DNA from 4 places in the Kineococcus auxinigenes genome. Region 3 is predicted to be linked to each of the others. Evidence: riboswitches for the same ligand, from Rfam matches in the RefSeq annotation. Region 3 holds a riboswitch; each other region holds the start of a gene.
What was found. Region 3 has a riboswitch for S-adenosylmethionine ahead of ACRYR9_RS10195 (sulfurtransferase). Riboswitches for the same ligand answer to the same signal wherever they lie in the genome.

Region 1: linked by a shared signal. The riboswitch ahead of ACRYR9_RS18505 (methylenetetrahydrofolate reductase) and the one ahead of ACRYR9_RS10195 (sulfurtransferase) in region 3 are both predicted to bind S-adenosylmethionine.
Region 2: linked by a shared signal. The riboswitch ahead of ACRYR9_RS15295 (MetQ/NlpA family ABC transporter substrate-binding protein) and the one ahead of ACRYR9_RS10195 (sulfurtransferase) in region 3 are both predicted to bind S-adenosylmethionine.
Region 4: linked by a shared signal. The riboswitch ahead of ACRYR9_RS04960 (rhodanese-like domain-containing protein) and the one ahead of ACRYR9_RS10195 (sulfurtransferase) in region 3 are both predicted to bind S-adenosylmethionine.

Annotation. Positions count from the first base shown of each region.
Region 1 is NZ_JBKBCT010000101.1:2,125-4,832, forward strand. It holds gene metE (5-methyltetrahydropteroyltriglutamate--homocysteine S-methyltransferase) at 1-294, opposite strand, end outside; gene ACRYR9_RS18505 (methylenetetrahydrofolate reductase) at 291-1,295, opposite strand; SAM riboswitch class I at 1,366-1,459, opposite strand; gene fdxA (ferredoxin) at 1,501-1,827, opposite strand; gene ACRYR9_RS18515 (sulfite exporter TauE/SafE family protein) at 1,824-2,708, opposite strand, start outside.
Region 2 is NZ_JBKBCT010000061.1:13,133-15,840, reverse strand. It holds gene ACRYR9_RS15300 (methionine ABC transporter ATP-binding protein) at 1-430, opposite strand, end outside; gene ACRYR9_RS15295 (MetQ/NlpA family ABC transporter substrate-binding protein) at 432-1,385, opposite strand; SAM riboswitch class IV at 1,588-1,697, opposite strand; gene ACRYR9_RS15290 (FecCD family ABC transporter permease) at 1,856-2,708, shown strand, end outside.
Region 3 is NZ_JBKBCT010000030.1:585-3,292, forward strand. It holds gene cobA (uroporphyrinogen-III C-methyltransferase) at 1-396, shown strand, start outside; gene ACRYR9_RS10195 (sulfurtransferase) at 451-1,374, opposite strand; SAM riboswitch class I at 1,650-1,743, opposite strand; gene ACRYR9_RS10200 (FxLYD domain-containing protein) at 1,806-2,432, opposite strand; tRNA gene ACRYR9_RS10205 (tRNA-Pro) at 2,551-2,624, opposite strand; gene der (ribosome biogenesis GTPase Der) at 2,673-2,708, opposite strand, start outside.
Region 4 is NZ_JBKBCT010000009.1:17,621-20,328, reverse strand. It holds gene dnaG (DNA primase) at 1-204, shown strand, start outside; tRNA gene ACRYR9_RS04970 (tRNA-Asn) at 307-379, shown strand; gene ACRYR9_RS04965 (HNH endonuclease family protein) at 442-1,131, shown strand; SAM riboswitch class I at 1,180-1,266, shown strand; gene ACRYR9_RS04960 (rhodanese-like domain-containing protein) at 1,271-1,690, shown strand; gene ACRYR9_RS04955 (O-succinylhomoserine sulfhydrylase) at 1,687-2,708, shown strand, end outside.

The DNA of each region.
Region 1 (2,708 bases), on a different contig from region 3:
CACGGCACCCACGGCGATCGCGGTGTCCAGCACCTGGTCGTACGCGGAGAACGCCGAGGGGATCGAAGCGTCGTGGGCGTGCAGGCCCAGGTCGTTCAGGCGCCGCACGGTGCGGGCGCGCACCGCGGCCAGCGCCCGCTCGGTGGTGGCGACGTCGGCGTGGCCGGCCCACAGGGCCTCCAGCGCCTTCTTCGTCTCCCGGCGCGGGCCGATGCGGGGGTAGCCCAGGACGGTGGCCGACCAGGCGGGGACGTCGGTGGTGCCGGGGCGGGTGGTGCGGGTCTGTGTGCTCATCGGGATCCTCCAGCCGCGAGCGCGGCGTCGTGGGGAACCGCGGATGCCTGCGGCCGTCCGGCCGAGCTCGGGACCGTCGGGGTCCCGGCGCCGAGGTGCACACCCTCGAGCAGGTCCAGCGCCGCGGGCGCTGCGTTGAACGTGTAGAGGTGGAGCCCGGGGGCGCCGGCCGCGAGCAGGTCGCGGGCCAGGGCCTGGCCGAAGCGGGTGCCGGCGCGGTGGCGCGCGGCGTCGCCGTGCTCGGCCGCGGACTCCAGCAGGGCCAGCAGGTCGGCGGGTGGGGCGACCCCGGTGAGCTGCTCCAGGCGCAGCAACCGCGCCGGGTCGGTGGTCGGGATGATCCCCGGCAGCAGCGGCAGGGTGATGCCGGCGTCGCGGGCCCGGGCGGTGAAACCGGCGTACTCCCGGGCGGAGTAGCAGACCTGCGTGATGGCGAAGGAGGCGCCGGCGTCCTGCTTGGCGCGCAGGGCCTGCAGGTCGCCCGCGCGCCGGGAGGCCGGGAAGGCCGCCACCGCGACGCTCAGCGGCGGGATCGCCGTCACCGCCGCACCGTCACCTCCCGCGTTCAGGTGGTGGTGGCGGTCGGCGACGTGCAGGAGTTCCACCAGGTCGCACGCGCGGCGGACGGCGTCGGCCGGTGCCGGGTCGGCGATCCGCTCGGCCGGTGGGTCGCCGCGCACCGCCAGGACGTCGCGCACCCCCGCGGCGAAGAACTCCTGGGCGAGGTCCACGACCTGCCGCCTCGTGGCACCGACGCAGGTCAGGTGCGCCACGGCGGCGGCGCGGGTCTCGCGGCGCAGGTGGGCGAGCAGTTCGCAGCCGGCGTCGCGGGTTCCGCCGCCCGCACCGTGGGTCACGGAGAAGAAGTCCGGCCCGGTCCCGGCGAGCCGGTGGACCGTGCGGTGCAGGGCTTCCCGGGCCCGCTCCGAGCGCGGGGGGAACAGCTCGAAGCTCAGGGTGGGGCGGCCTGCGGCTCCGGCGACCAGGGGCGCGACGCTCACGACAGCGCGCGGGGATCGCCGGGCCCGGTGGTGCCCGGGGACGGGTGGGCGGTGGTGCGGGACATCGTCGACTCCATCGACCTGGCGGAAGCACCCGCTCCCGGGGGACCGGGGGGTTGCTGCGGCGTCGTCGAGCCAGGACTCTCGGCCGCTCTGGATGGGGTGGCGGTGCTGGTCGTGCTGGTGGTGCTGGTGGTGCGGTGGGTCAGTGCTCCCCGCCCTGCGGCGGCAGGGCGGCCACCACCGGGTGGTCGGCGTGGATCAGGCCCACCTTCGCCGCACCACCGGGCGAGCCGACGGTCTCGAAGAACTCGACGTTGGCCGCGGTGAACGCCGACCACTGCTCGGGCACGTCGTCCTCGTAGTAGATCGCCTCCACCGGGCACACCGGCTCGCAGGCGCCGCAGTCGACGCACTCGTCGGGCTGGATGTACAGCGAGCGCTCACCCTCGTAGATGCAGTCGACCGGGCACTCCTCGATGCAGGCCTTGTCCTTGAGGTCCACGCAGGGCTGTGCGATGACGTACGTCACTGCGCGCTGCTCCTCTCGTTGTCGGTGGTGGTGAGCGTTCGGGCGGTGCGGCGGTGCCGGCGCACCGAGTGGGCCACGGCGAGCGCGCCGGCGGCGAGGATCAGCGCGTAGACGACCCAGCGGACCGGGTCGGGGGCGCCGACGGCGTCGCTGCGCAGCAGGGTCCGCGAGTTCGTCAGGACGATGACGGCGCCGACGGCCGAGCCCAGCACGTGCGGCGGGGCGTAGCGCACCAGCCAGGCGGCGATGGGCGCGGCGACCAGGCCTCCGAGCAGCAGCGCGAGCACCCACGTCCAGGCGATGCCCTGCGAGCCGAGCCCCACGAGGAACCCCGCGCTGGCGGCCACCGCGACGAGGAACTCGCTGGTGTCCACCGAGCCGATGACCTTGCGCGCCTCCAGCCGGCCGGAGGCCAGCAGGGCGGGGGTGCCCACGGGGCCCCATCCACCACCGCCGGTCGCGTCGACGAACCCGGCGAACAACCCCAGCGGCGCCAGGAAGCGCCGCCGCAGCGGCCGGTGCAGGGACCGCTCGTCGAAGCGCGCCACCGCGGAGCGCAGCAGCACGTACACCCCCAGCAGCAGCAGCACGGCGCTGATCACCGGTGCGGCGACGTCCGTGGGCAGCGACGACAGGACCGTCGCCCCCAGGAAGGCCCCGACCGCGCCGGGCACGCCGACGCGCACCACGACGCGCCAGTCGACGTTGCCGAAGCGCCAGTGCGCGGCCCCGGAGGCCAGCGTGGTGCCGATCTCCGCGAGGTGGACGGTGGCAGACGCGGCGGCGGGGCTCGCTCCCACGACCAGCAGCAGGGTCGTGGAGGTGACGCCGTAGGCCATGCCGAGGGAGCCGTCGACGAGCTGGGCCAGCAGGCCGACCAG
Region 2 (2,708 bases), on a different contig from region 3:
GCTCGGGGTGGGCGTGGGCGCGGTCCAGCAGGCCGACGAAGTCCAGCAGTTCCGCGACGCGCGCGTCGCGCCGTTCCCGGGGGACGCCGGCCACCTTCAGCGGGTAGGCGACGTTCCCGGCGACGGTGCGGGAGCGGAACAGGTTGAACTGCTGGAAGATCATGCCGATCTCCCGGCGCGCGGTCCGCAGGTCCTTCTCGGGCAGGCGCGTCAGTTCCCGCCCGGCGACGGTGACCGTCCCGGAGGTGGGCGCCTCCAGGGCGTTCACCAGCCGCACGAGCGTGGACTTGCCGGCCCCGGAGTACCCGATGACGGCGATGACCTCGCCGGCGTGCACGTCGAGGCTGACGTCGTCGACGGCGGTGACGGACTTGCCGCCGCGCTCGTACCGCTTGGTGACGCCCCGCAGGCGCACGATGGGGTCGGCCATCTCAGCCCTGCGCCGCCCGCGCGTCCTCCTCGACGTCCGCCAGCTGCTCCTGCAGGGTGGCGGGGTCGACGTCGCGGACGACGGCCTGCGGGTAGCTCTTCACGAACTCCGCCTGCACGGCCGGGTCGTGGATGAGCTCGGCGAGGTCCAGGTAGGTCTGGTTCCCGGTGTCCTCGGCGCGGGAGACGAAGAGGTTCACGTACGGCACCGCGGACTCGCTCTCGGGGTCGTCCTGGTGGACGACGTCCTCGACCGGCAGCCCGGCGCTGGTGGCGTAGTTGTTGTTGACGACGGCAGCGGCCACGGATCCGTTCTGCAGCGCGCCGGCGGTCTGGGAGGCGTCCAGCGGGACGACCTCGACCTTCGCCTCCTGCACGTCCTCCACCGTGGAGAACGCGGAGCCGCCGTCGGCGAGGGTCAGCAGACCCGCGTCCTGCAGCACGAGCAGGGCCCGCGCCTCGTTGATGGCGTCGTCCGGGATGGCGACCTTCGCACCCTGCGGGAGCTGCGAGGGGCCGTCGTGCTGGGTGGAGTACAGCGGCAGCGGGTACACGGCGGTGGAGCCGACGGGCTGCAGGTCGTCGCCGGCGGTGACGTTGTAGTTCGCCAGGTACTGGGTGTGCTGGAACTGGTTGAGGTCGACCTCGCCCTGGCTCAGCGCCGGGTTCGGCAGGCTGTAGTCGGAGAAGTTCACCAGTTCCACGTCGACGCCGAGGCGCTCGCGGGCCAGGTCGACGTAGGTGCCCCAGTACGGCTCGGCCTGGTCGGTGACGCCGATGCGCACGGTCTGCGCCTCGCCGGCGGCCGTGGTGGCGGTGTCGTCGTCGCCGGTGTTGCGCACGACGATCGCGACGACGATCGCGATGACCGCCAGGACGGCGACGCCGACGACGATCGGCAGCTTGCTGCGGCCGGGCTTGTCGGGCAGGGACGGAGGGGTGGCGGCGCTGGACAACTCGGGGCTCCTCGTGGGGTGGTGCGGGTTCGGGTCCCCCGCCGGCGCCGGGTCCGGCGGCGCGGGGGTCGTGGGAGGGCGCGGGGCGGTCAGCCGCCGGTGGCGGTGCCGCCCCGGGGACACGAGGGGGGCGTGGCGCGCGGGCTCACGACGGGTTGCCTCCTGCTCGACCAGGCCGGTCCACCGCTGCTGCGACGGCACGGCCACACGCTTGCGGGGCGCACCGCCCCGCCGGGCTTTCACCTGGAGCACCCCACCGCGGACGAGGGTTGCCGGTCAGCAAGCCAGGGCTTGACGCTGACGCTCGATGCCGTCGTGGATCGTAACGACGGGTTCGAGGGAGCGTCAAAACGCGGCGGGGCGCCCGGGGCCCGCGGTGCCGGGCGCCCCGCACCGGTGCGGCCGCCGGTGCTTGTCGCGAGTAGGTTGCAACAAGCCCACCCGCCGTGCCGCGCCCGCAGGAGGTCCCCGTGCCGTCGACCGGCGCCCCGCCCCGGTGGCGCCCCGCCCCGCCCGCCCGTCCCGGCGACCCGCTCGGGCGGCGGGCCCGAGCCCGCCGCAGCGCCCTGGTGCTGCTGGTGCTGGCCGTCCTGGCCGGGGCGGCGGCGCTGCTGGGTGCGGTCGTGGGCGCCGTCGCGATCGCCCCGGCCGACGTGCTGCGCGTGGCCGGGCACCACCTGGTCGGGTTCCCGGCGCGGGTGACGTGGGACCCGGTCGTGGACGCGGTGGTGCACGACGTGCGCCTGCCGAGGGTCCTGCTGGGCCTGGCCGTCGGCGCCGGGCTGGCGGTGTGCGGGACGGCGCTGCAGGCGATGGTGCGCAACCCGCTGGCCGACCCGCAGCTGCTGGGCGTCAGCTCCGGCGCCTCCACGGGCGCCGCGGCGGCGCTGCTGCTGGGGGCCGGCGCCGGCTGGGGCGAGCACGCCCTGGCGGGCAGCGCGTTCACCGGCGCCCTGGCCGCCTCCGTCCTGGTCTACGCCGTCGCCCGCGGCGCCGGGCAGGTCACCTCGGCGCGGCTGCTGCTGGCGGGCGTCGCCGTCGGGTACGCGCTGCACGCGGCCACGAGCTTCCTCGTCTTCGCCTCCGGTTCCGCCGAGGGGGCCCGCTCGGTGACGTTCTGGCTGCTGGGCTCGCTGGGCCTGGCCACCCGGGGCGCCGCGCTGGGGACCGTGCTCGTGGTGGTCACCGCGACCGTGGCGGTCCTGACGGCGTGGGGGCCGCGGCTGGACGCCCTGGCCCTGGGCGACGAGACCGCGCGCGGCCTGGGGGTCTCCCCCGCCGCCTTCCGCACGGTCCTGCTGGCCGTGGTGTCGCTGTGCGTGG
Region 3 (2,708 bases):
GTCGAGGTGGTGCCCGGCGTCACGAGCGCCTTCGCCGTTCCCGCCGCCGCCGGCATCCCCGTCACCCACCGCGGGGCCGCGCGCTGCGTCACGGTCGTCTCGGGCCACGAGGACCTCGACGGCGACGACCTGGGGGCCCTGGCGCAGCTGGCTGGGACGCTCGTGGTCCTCATGGGCGTGGCGGCCCTGGACCGGCTCGCCGCGGGGCTGCTGGCCGCCGGTCGCGACCCCGCCACACCGGTCGCCGTGGTGCAGGACGGCTGGAGCCCGCGGCAGCGCACCACCACCGCGCCCCTGGCCGACCTCGCCCGGGTGGCGCGCGCCGCGGGGGTGCGCGCCCCGGCCGTCGTCGTGGTCGGCGAGGTCGTCGACGCCCTCGCCCCCCACGGGGCCTGAGACGCGTCGAGGGGGCGGGACCCACCGGGCCCCGCCCCCTCGACGTCGGCCTGCTCAGCGCTTCGCGGCGCCGATCCCGCCAGGCTCGGAGCCGACCACGATGGGGGCGCGCACCGCGTTGCCCCACTCGGTCCAGCTGCCGTCGTAGTTGCGCACGTTCTCCAGGCCCAGCAGGTGCGTCAGCACGAACCACGTGTGGCTGGAACGCTCCCCGATGCGGCAGTACGTGACGGTGTCCGTCTGCGGCGTCAGCCCGGCGCCGGAGAAGTAGATCTCCTCCAGCGCAGCGCGGTCCTTGAACGTGCCGTCCTCGTTCGCCGCCTTCGCCCACGGCACGCTGGCCGCGCCCGCGATGTGCCCGCCGCGCAGGGTGCCCTCCTGCGGGTAGTCGGGCATGTGGGTGCGCTCACCGGTGTACTCCTGCGGCGAGCGGACGTCGATCAGGCCGCCGCGGTGCTCGCGCACGTCCGGGGCGAACGCGCGCACGCGGCTGTCGTCACGCTCCACGACGGGGTACTCGGTGCGCTCGCGCTGGGGGGTCTCGGTCGTCAGCTCACGTCCCTCGGCGGCCCACTTGGCACGGCCGCCGTCCAGCAGGCGCACGTCCTCGTGACCGAACAGCGTGAACACCCACAGGGCGTACGCGGCCCACCAGTTGCTCTTGTCGCCGTAGATGACGACGGTGTCCTCGCGACGGATCCCCTTGCGGGAGAGGAGGTCCGCGAACGCGGCGCCGTCGACGTAGTCGCGGGTCACCTCGTCGTTCAGCTCGGTGTGCCAGTCGACCTTGACCGCGCCGGGGATGTGACCGGTCTCGTACAGCAGGACGTCCTCGTCGCTCTCCACGACGACCAGGCCCTCGCTGCCCAGGTTCTCGGCCAGCCAGGCGGTGCTGACCAGCTTCTCGGGGTGGGCGTACTCGGAGAACTTCGGCTCGGTCGTGTCGACGGGGGCGGTGCCGGACGTGGTGCTGGACATGCGTGTTCTCTCCAGGGCGTGACGAGGGTTCGACGGCCGCCGTGCGGCGGCCGGGTGCGGTGGTGGTGTGGTGCCGTACCGGTTTCCCGCGCTCGACCGGTCGGGGCGGCGCGGGGGTTCCGGGCGGGCGGGGTGCGCCCCGGGTCCGCGGGGCGCACCCCGCGGTCCGGGCGGGTTCTGCGGGCTGTCAGCGACAGGCGGCGGAACCGCGGCGGCACAGGTCGATGTGCCGCCGGGAGTGCAGTTCTGTGGTGCGGTCCTGCGTCATCGCGTGCCCTCCATCGGCCCTGGCGGAAGCACCCACGCCCTGCGGGAGGGGGGTTGCTGCGGCGTCGTCGAGCCAGGTCTCTCGGCCGCTCTGGATGGTCGTGGCGCCACCGTGCCCGGTGCGGGGGCGGGCTGTCAACCTCGCCGCACCACCCGCCGCCCGTTCAGGCCCCGGTCACCTCCAGGACCCGGCAGGCCACCGCACCGGAGACGCCCTCGCCGAGCACCTGCACGGTCCTCGTCTCCCCCGGCGCGAGGTCCTCCACGACGGTCCGTCCCCGACCCAGCTGGGCGTCGGCGGCGTCCATCCACTCCACGACGACCGCGAAGGCACCGGAGCGCTCGGCCGTGCCGGTGACCTCCAGGGTCGCGGTGGCCGCCCCGGAGGCGCCGGCGTCGCCGCAACCGGTCACCGCGATGCCCTCGGGGGAGCCGGAGGGCCGCGTGCCGGCCGCTCCCCCCTCGGCGGGCGGAGCGCTGATCCCGGGCCCGGCGGGGCCGGGCTCCGGCTGGTCGTCGACGACGTCGCCGCGCGCCTCGGCCGTGACGACCACGACGACCGCGGCTGCGGCCACGGACAGGGCCAACCCGGCGGCGGCCGTTCGCCGCGCCCGGCGCACCGCCGCGATCCCCGCCACGGCGCCGAGCAGCGCCAGGCACAGGGCCACCACGTGCAGCCGCGGGACGAGGGCGGTGGCGACACCCGCCAGGCCCAGCACGACGGAGGCGGTCGCCACCCCGTCGCGCGGTCCGCGGCCGGAGGAGGGGGCTGTTCGTGCGGTCGTGGTCACGGTGGCGTCCCGGGGCTCGTCGTCGTGCTCCTGGCCCGCTCCAGGCTAGGCGAACCGCCCGGGAACGGCGAGAGGGCCGGCCCCTCGCGGGACCGACCCTCCGTCGTGCTGCTCACTGTCGGGCTGACAGGATTTGAACCTGCGACCCCTTGACCCCCAGTCAAGTGCGCTACCAAGCTGCGCCACAGCCCGATGGCCCGCTCCCCCGTTCCCGGGCGGCGAACCGGTGACAACCTTACATCACCGCTTGCGCTTCTCCCGCACGCGCACGCTCAC
Region 4 (2,708 bases), on a different contig from region 3:
GAGGAGGGGATGGAGCGCTGGGGGCGCTCGCTGGTGGCCTCGCTGGCCGGGCAGGCGGCCACCCGTGCGGTCGCCGACGCCAAGCGCCGGCTGTGGAGCATCGACGCCTCCGCGCACCCGCAGGAGTACCAGGAGGCCTCGGCCGAGCTGTTCAGGCTGGAGGCGGCGCGCCGGGCCTGGCAGGAGCGCGCCCAGGGGGCCTGATGGTCGCGCCCGGGCCCTCGCGCGCGGTGCGGCCCGGGCGCAGGCACCCGGTCGCGGCTGGTACGGTTGACGTGCTGTCGCCGGGGGTTCACCCGGTGGTGGTCCCGCATAGCTCAATTGGCAGAGCAGCCGGCTGTTAACCGGCAGGTTGTTGGTTCGAGTCCAACTGCGGGAGCGTTCTGGAGGGGGCCTGCGCGTGCAGGCCCCCTTCGTCGTCCCCGGGGATGGGGGGTGCTCGTGCGCGCACGTCGCTCCGGTGCCTCGGCGGCGATCCTCGTGCCGCTGCTGGTCCTGGTGCTGGCGCTCGCGCTGTGGCGGGCCCTGACCGGCGGCGCCGCGCAGCCGGAGCAGCGGTCCGCCACCGGTGGCGCGGCCGAGGCGCTGGCCGGCCTGCCGGTGCGCGAGGCCGCCCCCTCCGCCGGTTACCAGCGCACCCGCTTCGGCTCCAGCTGGGTCGACGTCGACGACAACGGCTGCCGCACCCGCGACGACGTCCTGCTGCGCGACCTGGACGACGTCCGCCTCGCGCAGGACGGCTGCACCGTCCTGTCCGGCACGCTGCAGGACCCGTACTCCGGCGAGGAGATCGCCTTCCGGCGCGGCGAGGACACCAGCGCCGAGGTGCAGATCGACCACGTCGTGGCGCTGGCGGCCGCCTGGCGCACCGGCGCGCAGGCGTTCACCGAGGACGAGCGGGTCCGCTTCGCCAACGACCCCCTGGAGCTGCTGGCCGTGGACGGCTCGCTGAACGGGGCCAAGGGTGACGACGACGCCTCGCAGTGGCTGCCGCCCGAGGGGGAGTGCGAGTACGTCGCGCGGCAGGTCGCCGTCAAGAGCGCCTGGGGGTTGTGGGTGACGCCCGCCGAGCACGGCGCGATGGCCGGCGTCCTGGCCGGCTGCCCCGGGCAGGAACTGCCCGCGTCCTGACCCGGGGGAGCGTGCCCCGGGCACGGGCCGCGATGCCCTAGGCTGGCCGGACCATCCAGAGCGGCCGAGAGACCTGGCTCGACGACGCCGCAGCAACCCCCCTCGGGAGGGTGCTCATGCCAGGACCGATGGAGGCTTCGTGAGCTACGCCGGCGACCTCACCCCGCGTGAGGCGTTCGAACTGCTGCGTGACGACGGCGACGCCGTCCTCGTGGACGTCCGCACCGAGGCGGAGTGGACGTACGTCGGGGTGCCCGACGCAGCCGCGTTGCGCAGACCACCGGTCTTCGCCTCCTGGCTGCCCGTGGAGGAGGACGCGCCCGGGGCGCGGTTCCTGGCGGAGCTGGAGCGGGCCGGCGTCGGGCCGGGCCACCGCGACCCGGTGGTGTTCCTGTGCCGCTCCGGCAAGCGCTCCGTGGGCGCGGCCACCGCCGCCACCGCGGCGGGCATCGGCCCCAGCTACAACGTCCTGGACGGTTTCGAGGGCGACCTCGACGAGCACGGCCACCGCGGCGGCGCCGGCTGGCGCGCGCAGGGCCTGCCGTGGAGGCAGTCGTGACCGATCGGCAGCCGAACCCCTGGCGCCCCGACACCACCGCCGTGCGCGGTGGCCTGTCCCGCTCGGGGTTCGAGGAGACCTCCGAGGCGATGTACCTCACCTCCGGTTACGTCTACGACTCCGCCGCCGCAGCGGAGGCGGCGTTCACCGGTGAGGTCGACCGCTACGTCTACTCCCGCTACGGCAACCCGACGGTGTCGGTGTTCACCGAGCGGTTGCGGCTGCTGGAGGGCGCCGAGGCCTGCTACGGCCTGGCCAGCGGCATGTCCGCGGTGTTCTACGCCCTCGGCGCGCTGCTCGGCGCGGGGGACCGCGTCGTGGCCGCCCGCAGCTTGTTCGGCTCCTGCTACGTGATCCTCGACGAGATCCTGCCCCGCTGGGGCGTGACGACGGAGTTCGTCGACGGCGAGGACCTCGCGCAGTGGGAGCGGGCGCTGGCCACGCCCGCGCAGGCGGTGTTCTTCGAGACGCCGGCGAACCCCATGCAGACCCTCGTGGACGTCGAGGCGGTGACGCAGCTCGCCCACGCGGCCGGTGCGGTCGTGGTGGTGGACAACGCGTTCGCCAGCCCGGTGGGGCAGCGACCGCTGCGCTTCGGCGCGGACGTGGTCGTCTACTCCGCCACCAAGCACATCGACGGGCAGGGCCGCGTCATGGGCGGGGCCGTCCTGGGGACCACGGAGTTCATCGACGGGCGGTTCCGGGAACTGACCCGGCACACCGGCCCGACCCTGAGCCCCTTCAACGCCTGGACGCTGGCCAAGGGCCTGGAGACCCTCGGGCTGCGGGTGCGGCACTCCGCGGCCACCGCCCTGCGCATCGCCGAGCACCTCGAGGCCGCCCCGGGGATCCGCTGGGTGCGCTACCCCCTGCTGCCCTCGCACCCGCAGTTCGATCTGGCGAAGCGGCAGATGGAGCTCGGTGGGACCGTCGTCACGTTCGAGCTCGACGCGCCCGACGGCCGCGGCAAGGAACGCGCCTTCGAGGTCCTGGACCGCCTCGGCGTCATCGACATCTC